Regions from separate parts of the Escherichia sp. HH091_1A genome, predicted to be linked through region 2. Evidence: predicted binding sites of a transcription regulator. Region 2 holds the regulator's gene; the other holds the start of a gene.
What was found. The regulator CRP, encoded in region 2, controls carbon source genes, mostly activating them, when cyclic AMP is high. The targets are predictions, from matches to a motif close to ATGTGANNNNNNTCACAT.

Region 1: the regulator CRP is predicted to act here: its motif matches at 4,094-4,111, upstream of mlc (sugar metabolism global transcriptional regulator Mlc).

What each region holds. Positions count from the first base shown of each region.
Region 1 is NZ_AP025747.1:1,973,686-1,979,734, reverse strand. Features, by position in the region: gene QUF14_RS09845 (trypsin-like serine peptidase) at 1-805, opposite strand, end outside; gene ydgU (small membrane protein YdgU) at 905-988, opposite strand; gene asr (acid resistance repetitive basic protein Asr) at 1,081-1,389, opposite strand; gene QUF14_RS28905 (KPN_01571 family protein) at 1,645-1,764, shown strand; gene ynfM (multidrug efflux MFS transporter YnfM/SxtP(Kp)) at 1,812-3,065, opposite strand; gene ynfL (multidrug efflux transcriptional activator YnfL/SxtR(Kp)) at 3,172-4,065, shown strand; gene mlc (sugar metabolism global transcriptional regulator Mlc) at 4,200-5,420, shown strand; gene bioD (dethiobiotin synthase) at 5,545-6,049, shown strand, end outside.
Region 2 is NZ_AP025747.1:4,116,162-4,122,210, forward strand. Features, by position in the region: gene QUF14_RS20735 (ABC transporter ATP-binding protein) at 1-254, shown strand, start outside; gene QUF14_RS20740 (hydrolase) at 254-1,276, shown strand; gene QUF14_RS20745 (YheU family protein) at 1,270-1,488, shown strand; gene QUF14_RS20750 (phosphoribulokinase) at 1,542-2,411, shown strand; gene QUF14_RS20755 (OsmC family protein) at 2,466-2,870, opposite strand; gene crp (cAMP-activated global transcriptional regulator CRP) at 3,173-3,805, shown strand; gene QUF14_RS20765 (YccS/YhfK family putative transporter) at 3,856-5,946, shown strand; gene argD (bifunctional acetylornithine/succinyldiaminopimelate transaminase) at 6,024-6,049, opposite strand, start outside.

The DNA of each region.
Region 1 (6,049 bases), 2.1 Mb from region 2:
GGTCTAGCTTGTCGCGAAAACCAGTGACAGAAATGGCCCGGTTATCGGCACGCCAGCGATCTTTCGCGGCAGGAGCCGAACTTTGCACGCCAATTAACTGCCAGCCGTCATCGGTATGCAACATCAGAGGCGAACCGCTATCACCCGGCAAAGTATCGCACTGATGCGACATCACCGACGTTTGCGCCCAGCCAGTTACTTCGCAATTTTGATGACTGTATAGCGTATCGAGGTGATCTTCAGGATATCCCGCTTGAGTCACTTTTCGACCTGCCGCTTTTAATGCGGCGGTAAGTGCGGCTTTATCTCCCGCAAATAACGGCAACGGTGTAATGCCAGAAGGGGGATTACGTAGCACAATCAAACCGAAGTCCCACGGCGCAGCTGCGGGAGGAACAATCCAACCATCCCCATCTGCTTTTAACCGCTTTCCCAGTGTCGGGTCAACGCGGCCTTCTATGTCGTGGATCTCATAGCGCCAAAGACCTTTATTTGACACAAAACGCAGCGCCACCGCTTTATCGGCTTTACCCTTTGGCGGCGTCAATAAACAGTGTCCTGCCGTTAATGCCAGATTGGGTGCAATCAGCGTCGCCGTACATAAATTGCCGCTGGCCGTTTCCAGTTGCCCAACCGCATCCCACGGTGATTGGGTCGTGTCATTCACTGGCACACGATCATCATGACCAAAAAACAGGGTGCTGACCTCATCGTTTGCCGATTTGGCAACGTCTGGTTTATCTGCAAACACAAAAGCAGACGTCAAACTAATTGCACCCAACACTACAGCAATGGTTGTACGCATATCACACTCTGGTGGGTAATTATGATTATTAAAAGCAAACCCTCATAAATACTATAGACGGGACGGGATGAAAGTGGGAGTAAAATCAGATAACTACAGTCAGGAAAGATAAAAACGGGCGGCAATCAGTGCGCATAAAATAAGGATGATAAGAATGAACTCAAAGCGATAACGGCCCACCATACTACCCTCCGCTAAAGGCGGTGCTAAACGTTACCCGCTTAGCACCGTAATTTTCAGGCGCGAGGGGGCGCGCCAGCATTACTGTTGAAAACTTACGCTGCGGGTTGTGCAGCAGGTTTTGCCGGTTGCTGATGGCTGTGTTTCCCGGCGTGTTTCTTCGCTGCCTGCGCTTTTTGTTCAGGGGCTTTCTGTTCAGCTTTCGTATTTTTATGATGCTTTTTAGCCGCCTGCGCTTTCTGGGCAGGTGCTGCTTTATGCTGTTTTTTATGATGTGTAGTTTTCGCCGGCGCTGCTTTGGTGGTCGTCGCAGTCGGAGCTGGTGTGGTCGCAGTCTCTGCAGCAAAGGCGGCAGAAGACAGACCCATAGCAGCGGCAACAACCAGAGCTAATACTTTTTTCATTGTCATACCCTCAATTTGTTTTTTCATTTAACCCCACTGCGGGGCCGTTGAAATAACTATATCCCTGGGAATGGCAGACTTCCGTGAGTGGTTGGTTTCAGCGTGTAACGATATGTACAAACGTTAAATAAATTACAGCGTTGATAATAACGTATTGTGACTTAAGGGAAATTTAGCTACCAATAATAGTAGTCTTGATCGGGTTAACTATTTTACTACTTACAAAGCGGTAGAATAACTGCGCATCAGTAATAAATGACACACAGCAAAATGAATCCGTTTATTTGGGTACTTATAATCCTGATGACACTAGATGCGCTGCGGGAATTGGCTGGCGCTTCGTCTATTTTAGGATGGCTATTAACGTTGGTTTGAGCAGGCAATAAGTCCGGATGGGTATTTACCGCAGTCCGGACTTATTTTTAGGCGTGCAGACGACGATGCAAACGCGTCCCGACCAGCAGAGCAATGACCAGCATCAGAGCAATAAATGCGCCGACGCCGTTCCAGCCATAGTTATGCCAGAAAACACCACCCAGCGTCCCGGCAATACTCGACCCCAGATAGTAACTGAACAGATACAGCGAGGAGGCCTGGCCTTTAGCGCGTTTTGCGCGGGGGCCGATCCAGCTGCTGGCAACTGAGTGGGCTGCGAAGAATCCGGCTGAGAAGAGTAACATTCCGGCAAAGATTAGCCACAGCGAGCTGAATAAGGTCATCAGTAAACCAAACAGCATAACCCCCGTCGAAAACAACATCACCGGACCGCGCCCATAACGGGTGGTCATGGTTCCGGCTTTGGGTGAGCTCCATGTACCGGTCAAATAAGCCAGCGATAATAAGCCAACCACGGCCTGACTGACATGCCAGGGGGAGAGCATCAACCGATAGCCGATGTAATTAAACAGCGTGACGAACGACCCCATCAGCAAAAAGCCTTCTGCGAACAATAACGGTAATCCCCGGTCACGCCAGTGCAGACGAAAGTTGATAAATAACGTCTTAGGGCGCAGCGAAGTCGGGCGAAAATGGCGTGATTCAGGGAGGATTTTCCAGAACATCAACGCCGAGGCCAGCGCGAAACAACCGATTGCCGCCAGAGCAATTCGCCAGTTGAAAAAGTCCGTGAAGACACCGCTAATTAAGCGTCCGCTCATGCCGCCAATTGAGTTGCCGCTGATATACAACCCCATCGAAAAGGCCACGAAACTGGGGTGGATTTCCTCGCTAAGATAAGTCATGCCAACAGCTGCCACGCCACTTAACGAAAGCCCAATCAAGGCGCGCATAATCAAAATGCCGTGCCAGCTGGTCATCATTGTCGAAAGTAACGTACAAATGGAGGCCAACAGTAGCGCCGTGACCATCACTGGTTTGCGACCAATGGCATCGGATAGCGGGCCAGTAAACAGCAAACCGATAGCCAACATCGCCGTTGAAATGGACAGTGAAATACTACTGTTCGCAGGCGTTAAGCCAAACTCCTGCGAAAGCACCGGAAGGATAGGTTGCACACAATAGAGAAGTGCGAAGGTTGCCAGTCCGGCAGAGAAAAGCGCCAGGGTGACGCGCATAAATTGCGGCGTACCGCGTTTAATAAATTGATTTGGCTGAGAAATGCTTTGCTTGTCAGTGACGCTTGCCGGAGCGCCATCAACAGTTGTAGTACGGCTCACTTGAAATCCTTGCTAAATATGCCTGTGGATCAGGCTTATGAATAGATTAGGAAAATCGAATTGTTCTGTCTAATATATTAATAATCTCAAATAAGATGTTTTAAATATGAATATTGAACTTCGTCATCTGCGTTACTTTGTTGCTGTTGCGGAAGAGCTGCATTTCGGGCGCGCCGCTGCCCGTCTGAATATTTCGCAACCACCGCTAAGTCAGCAGATTCAGGCGCTGGAGCAACAAATTGGTGCCCGACTGCTGGCAAGGACCAATCGCAGTGTATTGCTGACGGAAGCAGGAAAACAGTTTCTTGCAGATAGTCGGCAAATCCTGTCTATGGTGGATGACGCTGCCGCTCGCGCTGAAAGGCTGCATCAGGGCGAAGCGGGGGAGTTGCGCATTGGTTTTACTTCGTCCGCTCCTTTTATTCGGGCGGTGTCCGATACGTTATCGCTGTTTCGTCGTGATTATCCCGATGTCCATTTACAAACCCGCGAAATGAACACTCGCGAGCAAATCGCTCCGCTCATTGAAGGAACGCTGGATATGGGATTGCTGCGTAACACAGCGTTACCGGAGACGCTTGAACACGCAGTCATCGTCCATGAACCGCTTATGGCGATGATCCCGCACGATCATCCCCTGGCAAATAACCCGAGTGTAACGCTGGCTGAACTGGCGAAAGAACCCTTTGTCTTTTTTGATCCGCACGTAGGGACAGGGCTGTATGACGATATTCTCGGGCTGATGAGACGTTACAATTTGACGCCCGTCATCACTCAGGAGGTGGGTGAGGCAATGACCATCATCGGTCTGGTTTCCGCTGGTCTGGGTGTTTCAATTTTGCCTGCGTCATTTAAACGTGTTCAGCTCAACGAAATGCGCTGGGTGCCGATTGCTGAAGAGGATGCGGTTTCTGAAATGTGGTTGGTCTGGCCGAAACACCATGAACAAAGTCCGGCTGCGCGTAACTTTCGTATTCATCTGCTGAATGCTCTCAGGTGAGGGAAATTTCAGCGAAAAAGCCCGAAAAATGTGCTGTTAATCACATGCCTAAGTAAAAATTTGACGACACGTATTGAAGTGCTTCACCATAGCCTACAGATTATTTCGGAGCGCGAAAATATAGGGAGTATGCGGTGGTTGCTGAAAACCAGCCTGGGCACATTGATCAAATAAAGCAGACCAACGCGGGCGCGGTTTATCGCCTGATTGATCAGCTTGGTCCAGTCTCGCGTATCGATCTTTCCCGTCTGGCGCAACTGGCTCCTGCCAGTATCACCAAAATTGTCCGTGAGATGCTCGAAGCACACCTGGTGCAAGAGCTGGAAATCAAAGAAGCGGGGAACCGTGGCCGTCCGGCGGTGGGGCTGGTGGTTGAAACTGAAGCCTGGCACTATCTTTCTCTGCGCATTAGTCGCGGGGAGATTTTCCTTGCTTTGCGCGATCTGAGCAGCAAACTAGTGGTGGAGGAGTCGCAGGAACTGGCGTTAAAAGATGACTCGCCATTGTTGGATCGTATCATTTCCCATATCGATCAGTTTTTTATCCGCCATCAGAAAAAACTTGAGCGTCTGACTTCGATTGCCATTACCTTGCCGGGAATTATTGATACGGAAAATGGTATTGTACATCGCATGCCGTTCTACGAGGATGTAAAAGAGATGCCGCTCGGCGAGGCGCTGGAGCAGCATACCGGCGTACCGGTTTATATTCAGCATGATATCAGCGCATGGACGATGGCTGAGGCTTTGTTTGGTGCCTCACGCGGGGCGCGCGATGTGATTCAGGTGGTTATCGATCACAACGTGGGGGCGGGCGTCATTACCGATGGTCATCTGCTACACGCAGGCAGCAGTAGCCTCGTGGAAATAGGTCACACGCAGGTCGACCCGTATGGGAAACGCTGTTATTGCGGGAATCACGGCTGCCTCGAAACCATCGCCAGTGTGGACAGTATTCTTGAGCTGGCACAGCTGCGTCTCAATCAATCCATGAGCTCGATGTTACATGGACAGCCGTTAACCGTTGACTCATTGTGTCAGGCGGCATTGCGCGGCGATCTGCTGGCAAAAGACATCATTACCGGGGTGGGCGCGCATGTCGGGCGCATTCTTGCCATCATGGTGAATTTATTTAACCCACAAAAAATACTGATTGGCTCACCGTTAAGTAAAGCGGCAGATATCCTCTTCCCGGTCATCTCGGACAGCATCCGTCAGCAGGCCCTTCCTGCGTATAGTCAGCACATTAGCGTTGAGAGTACTCAGTTTTCTAACCAGGGTACTATGGCAGGGGCTGCGCTGGTAAAAGACGCGATGTATAACGGTTCTTTGTTGATTCGTCTGTTGCAGGGTTAACATTTTTTAACTGTTCTACCAAAATTTGCGCTATCTCAATTTGGGCCTGGAAAGCATAACTTAGACTTTCAAGGTTAATTATTTTCCTGGTTTATATTTGTGAAGCATAACGGTGGAGTTAGTGATGCTGAAGCGTTTCTTTATTACCGGTACAGACACTTCTGTAGGGAAAACGGTGGTTTCCCGCGCATTGCTACAAGCGTTAGCCTCCCAGGGAAAAACGGTTGCGGGATATAAACCCGTAGCGAAGGGGAGCAAAGAGACACCCGAAGGGCTGCGTAATAAAGATGCCCTAGTGTTGCAGAGTGTTTCAACTATTGAACTGCCTTATGAAGCAGTTAATCCTATTGCGTTAAGCGAAGAAGAAAGTAGCGTGGCGCACAGTTGCCCAATCAATTACACCCTCATTTCAAACGGCCTGGCAAACCTGACCGATAAAGTCGATCATGTGGTGGTCGAAGGTACTGGCGGTTGGCGCAGTCTGATGAATGATTTGCGTCCGCTCTCTGAATGGGTGGTGCAGGAACAACTGCCGGTGTTGATGGTTGTCGGTATTCAGGAAGGTTGCATTAACCATGCACTGCTGACAGCTCAGGCGATTGCCAACGACGGGCTGCCGCTCATTGGCT
Region 2 (6,049 bases):
GTGCGCAAACCCAGCCACTGCGTAAAGAAATCGCCCGTCTGGAAAAAGAGATGGAGAAGCTGAACGCGCAACTGGCGCAGGCGGAAGAGAAACTCGGCGACAGCGAACTGTACGATCAAAGCCGTAAAGCGGAGTTGACCGCCTGCCTGCAACAGCAAGCCAGCGCCAAATCCGGGCTGGAAGAGTGCGAAATGGCGTGGCTGGAAGCCCAGGAGCAGCTTGAGCAGATGCTGCTGGAAGGCCAAAGCAACTGATGGCGCAGATAACGACGACCGATGCCAATGAATTCAGCAGCAGTGCTGAATTCACCCCTATGCGCGGCTTTAGCAATTGTCATCTGCAAACCATGCTGCCGCGTCTGTTTCGTCGCAAGGTGAAATTCACCCCGCACTGGCAGCGACTGGAGTTGCCCGACGGCGATTTTGTCGATCTCGCATGGAGTGAAGACCCTGCCCAGGCGAACCATAAACCGCGTTTAGTGGTGTTTCACGGGCTGGAGGGCAGCCTCAATAGCCCTTACGCCCACGGTCTGGTCGAGGCGGCGCAAAAACGCGGCTGGCTGGGCGTGGTGATGCATTTTCGCGGATGCAGCGGTGAACCAAACCGTATGCACCGCATTTACCATTCGGGCGAAACCGAAGACGCCAGCTGGTTTTTACGCTGGCTGCAGCGCGAATTTGGACATGCGCCAACGGCTGCCGTCGGCTATTCGCTCGGCGGTAATATGCTCGCCTGTTTGCTGGCAAAAGAAGGTAATAACCTCCCGATTGATGCAGCGGTAATTGTCTCCGCGCCATTTATGCTAGAAGCCTGTAGTTATCATATGGAAAAGGGCTTTTCCCGCGTTTATCAGCGTTACTTGCTGAACCTGTTAAAAGCCAATGCTGCGCGCAAACTGGCAGCCTATCCCGGTACGCTGCCGATTAATCTCGCACAGTTAAAATCGGTACGTCGCATCCGTGAATTTGACGATCTGATCACCGCCAGAATTCATGGCTACGCTGACGCTATCGACTATTATCGTCAGTGTAGCGCCATGCCGATGCTGAACCAGATCGCCAAACCGACGCTGATTATTCACGCCAAAGACGATCCGTTTATGGATCATCAGGTGATCCCGAAACCGGAAAATCTCCCCCCGCAGGTGGAGTATCAACTGACTGAACATGGTGGTCATGTTGGCTTTCTTGGCGGTACATTATTTCATCCGCAAATGTGGCTGGAGTCACGCATTCCTGACTGGTTAACAACGTATCTGGAGGCGAAATCATGTTGATTCCGTGGCAAGAACTCTCCCCCGAAACGCTGGAAAATTTAATTGAAAGTTTTGTGTTACGCGAAGGCACCGATTATGGTGAACATGAGCGTACACTTGAACAGAAAGTCGCCGACGTCAAACGCCAGCTACAGTGCGGAGAAGCGGTGCTGGTATGGTCGGAGCTGCACGAAACGGTCAATATCATGCCGCGCAGTCAGTTTCGTGAATAACCTGCAGCCGTCGGCGGACGAGATAATAATGATAGCTAAGTCATGGAGTTACTATGTCTGCCAAACATCCGGTCATTGCGGTAACAGGATCCAGCGGCGCGGGGACCACCACCACCAGTCTCGCGTTTCGTAAAATATTCGCGCAGTTAAATCTGCATGCAGCTGAGGTGGAAGGCGACAGTTTTCACCGTTACACGCGCCCGGAAATGGACATGGCGATCCGCAAGGCGCGTGATGCCGGGCGGCATATCAGCTACTTTGGCCCCGAAGCGAACGACTTCGGCCTGCTGGAACAAACCTTCATTGAATACGGTCAGAGCGGCAAAGGAAAATCACGCAAATATCTGCATACGTACGACGAAGCCGTACCGTGGAATCAGGTGCCGGGAACATTCACCCCATGGCAACCTTTACCGGAACCCACTGATGTACTGTTTTATGAAGGGCTACACGGTGGCGTCGTCACGCCACATCATAACGTTGCGCAGCATGTGGATTTACTGGTCGGCGTAGTGCCTATCGTTAACCTTGAGTGGATTCAAAAACTGATCCGCGACACCAGCGAGCGCGGGCACTCACGAGAAGCGGTGATGGACTCAGTAGTACGTTCAATGGAAGACTATATCAACTACATCACGCCGCAGTTTTCCCGCACCCATCTTAACTTCCAGCGCGTTCCCACTGTCGACACCTCAAACCCGTTCGCAGCAAAGGGCATTCCATCACTGGATGAAAGCTTTGTGGTGATCCATTTTCGTAATCTGGAAGGGATCGATTTCCCCTGGCTGCTGGCGATGTTGCAGGGCTCATTCATTTCCCACATCAATACATTAGTGGTGCCGGGCGGTAAAATGGGTCTGGCAATGGAGTTAATTATGCTGCCACTGGTGCAACGATTGATGGAAGGAAAGAAAATCGAGTAACTCTGCTAATATGCCGGATAAACAATTATCCGGCATCGTACTCCTGACATCAAATCACGCGGCAACCACTTCATACGAGTGAGTAATATTCACCGCTTTTTCCAGCATCAACGCCACTGAACAATATTTCTCAGCAGAGAGATCAACCGCACGCGCAACCGCTGCGTCTTTCAGGTCGCGACCGGTGACGATAAAATGCAGATTAATGTGCGTAAACAGGCGTGGTGCCTCTTCGCGGCGTTCAGAGGTCAATTTTACTTCACAATCGACCACATCCTGACGCCCTTTTTGCAGGATCGAAACCACATCGATGGCACTGCAACCACCCGCCGCCATCAACACCATTTCCATCGGACTTGGCGCTTTATCGCCTGAGTTGCCGTCCATTAAAATCTGGTGACCAGAGGCAGACTCGCCCAGAAAAGTTAACCCTTCGACCCACTTCACTCGCGCTTGCATTTTTGCTACTCCACTGCGTCAATTTTCCTGACAGAGTACGCGTACTAACCAAATCGCGCAACGGAAGGCGACCTGGGTCATGCTGAAGCGAGACACCAGGAGACACAAAGCGAAAGCTATGCTAAAACAGTCAGGATGCTACAGTAATACATTGATGTACTGCATGTATGCAAAGGACGTCACATTACCGTGCAGTACAGTTGATAGCCCCTTCCCAGGTAGCGGGAAGCACAATTTCGGCAATCCAGAGACAGCGGCGTTTTCTGGCTCTGGAGAAAGCTTATAACAGAGGATAACCGCGCATGGTGCTTGGCAAACCGCAAACAGACCCGACTCTCGAATGGTTCTTGTCTCATTGCCACATTCATAAGTACCCATCCAAGAGCACGCTTATTCACCAGGGTGAAAAAGCGGAAACGCTGTACTACATCGTTAAAGGCTCTGTGGCAGTGCTGATCAAAGATGAAGAGGGTAAAGAAATGATCCTCTCCTATCTGAATCAGGGTGATTTTATTGGCGAACTGGGCCTGTTTGAAGAAGGCCAGGAACGTAGCGCATGGGTACGTGCGAAAACCGCCTGTGAAGTGGCTGAAATTTCATACAAAAAATTTCGCCAATTGATTCAGGTAAACCCGGACATTCTGATGCGTCTTTCTGCACAGATGGCGCGTCGTTTGCAAGTCACTTCAGAGAAAGTGGGCAACCTGGCGTTCCTCGACGTGACGGGCCGCATTGCACAGACTCTGCTGAACCTGGCAAAACAACCGGATGCTATGACTCACCCGGACGGTATGCAAATCAAAATTACCCGTCAGGAAATTGGTCAGATTGTCGGCTGTTCTCGTGAAACCGTGGGACGCATTCTGAAGATGCTGGAAGATCAGAACCTGATCTCCGCACACGGTAAAACCATCGTCGTTTACGGCACTCGTTAATCCCGTCGGAGTGGCGCGTTACTGAGTAGCGCGCCATTTTGTTTCCCCCGATGTGGCGCAGACTGATTTATCACCCCGATATCAACTATGCACTACGACAAACGCTAGTGCTATGTTTGCCCGTGGCCGTTGGGTTAATGCTTGGCGAATTACGATTCGGTCTGCTCTTCTCCCTCGTTCCAGCCTGTTGCAATATTGCGGGCCTTGATACGCCTCATAAACGTTTTTTCAAACGCTTAATCATTGGTGCGTCACTGTTTGCCACCTGTAGCTTGCTGACACAGCTACTACTGGCAAAAGATGTTCCCCTGCCCTTTTTGCTGACCGGATTAACGCTGGTGCTTGGTGTCACTGCTGAGCTGGGGCCATTGCACGCAAAATTGCTTCCCGCATCGCTGCTCGCCGCCATTTTTACCCTCAGTCTGGCGGGATACATGCCAGTCTGGGAACCGTTGCTGATCTATGCGCTGGGCACGTTGTGGTACGGACTGTTTAACTGGTTTTGGTTCTGGCTCTGGCGCGAACAACCGCTACGCGAGTCACTAAGCTTGCTGTACCGTGAACTGGCGGATTATTGCGAAGCTAAATACAGCCTACTCACCCAGCACACCGATCCTGAAAAAGCATTGCCGCCGCTGCTGGTGCGCCAGCAAAAAGCGGTCGATTTAATTACTCAGTGCTATCAGCAAATGCATATGCTTTCCGCGCAAAATAATACTGACTACAAGCGGATGCTGCGTATTTTCCAAGAGGCGCTGGATTTACAGGAACATATTTCGGTCAGCTTGCATCAGCCGGAAGAGGTGCAAAAGCTGGTCGAGCGTAGCCATGCAGAAGAAGTTATCCGCTGGAATGCGCAAACTGTCGCCACTCGCCTGCGCGTGCTGGCTGATGACATTCTTTACCATCGCCTGCCGACGCGCTTTACGATGGAAAAACAAATTGGCGCACTGGAAAAAATCGCCCGCCAGCATCCGGATAATCCGGTTGGGCAATTCTGCTATTGGCACTTCAGCCGCATCGCCCGCGTGCTGCGCACCCAAAAACCGCTCTATGCCCGTGATTTACTGGCCGATAAACAGCGGCGAATGCCGTTACTGCCGGCGCTAAAAAGTTATCTGTCACTGAAATCTCCAGCGCTACGCAATGCTGGACGACTGAGTGTGATGTTAAGCGTTGCCAGCCTGATGGGCACCGCACTGCATCTGCCGAAGTCGTACTGGATCCTGATGACGGTATTGCTGGTAACGCAAAATGGCTACGGCGCAACCCGTCTGAGGATTGTGAACCGTTCTGTGGGAACCGTGGTCGGGTTAATCATTGCGGGCGTTGCCCTGCACTTTAAAATTCCCGAAGGTTACACCCTGACCTTGATGCTGATTACCACCCTCGCCAGCTACCTGATATTGCGCAAAAACTACGGCTGGGCGACGGTCGGTTTTACCATTACTGCGGTGTATACCCTGCAACTATTGTGGTTGAACGGCGAGCAATACATCCTTCCGCGTCTTATCGATACCATTATTGGTTGTTTAATTGCTTTCGGCGGTACTGTCTGGCTGTGGCCGCAGTGGCAGAGCGGGTTATTGCGTAAAAACGCCCATGATGCTTTAGAAGCCTATCAGGAAGCGATTCGTTTGATTCTGAGCGAGGATCCGCAACCAACGCCACTGGCCTGGCAGCGAATGCGGGTGAATCAGGCGCATAACACTCTGTATAACTCATTGAATCAGGCGATGCAGGAACCGGCATTCAACAGCCATTATCTGGCAGATATGAAACTGTGGGTAACGCATAGCCAGTTTATTGTTGAACATATTAATGCCATGACCACGCTGGCACGGGAACACCGGGCATTGCCACCTGAACTGGCACAAGAGTATTTACAGTCTTGTGAAATCGCCATTCAGCGTTGTCAGCAGCGACTGGAGTATGACGAACCAGGTAGTTCTGGCGATGCCAATATCATGGATGCGCCGGAGATGCAGCCGCACGAAGGTGCGGCAGGTACGCTGGAGCAGCATTTACAACGGGTTATTGGTCATCTGAACACCATGCACACCATTTCGTCGATGGCATGGCGGCAGCGACCGCATCATGGGATTTGGCTGAGTCGCAAGTTGCGGGATTCGAAGGCGTAATACAGGCTAAACCATCGGATAAGGCGTTCACGCCGCATCCGATATCTTTTGCCTGATGCGACGCTGACGCGTCTTATTTACGCCCCAATCACCTTCGCCACCG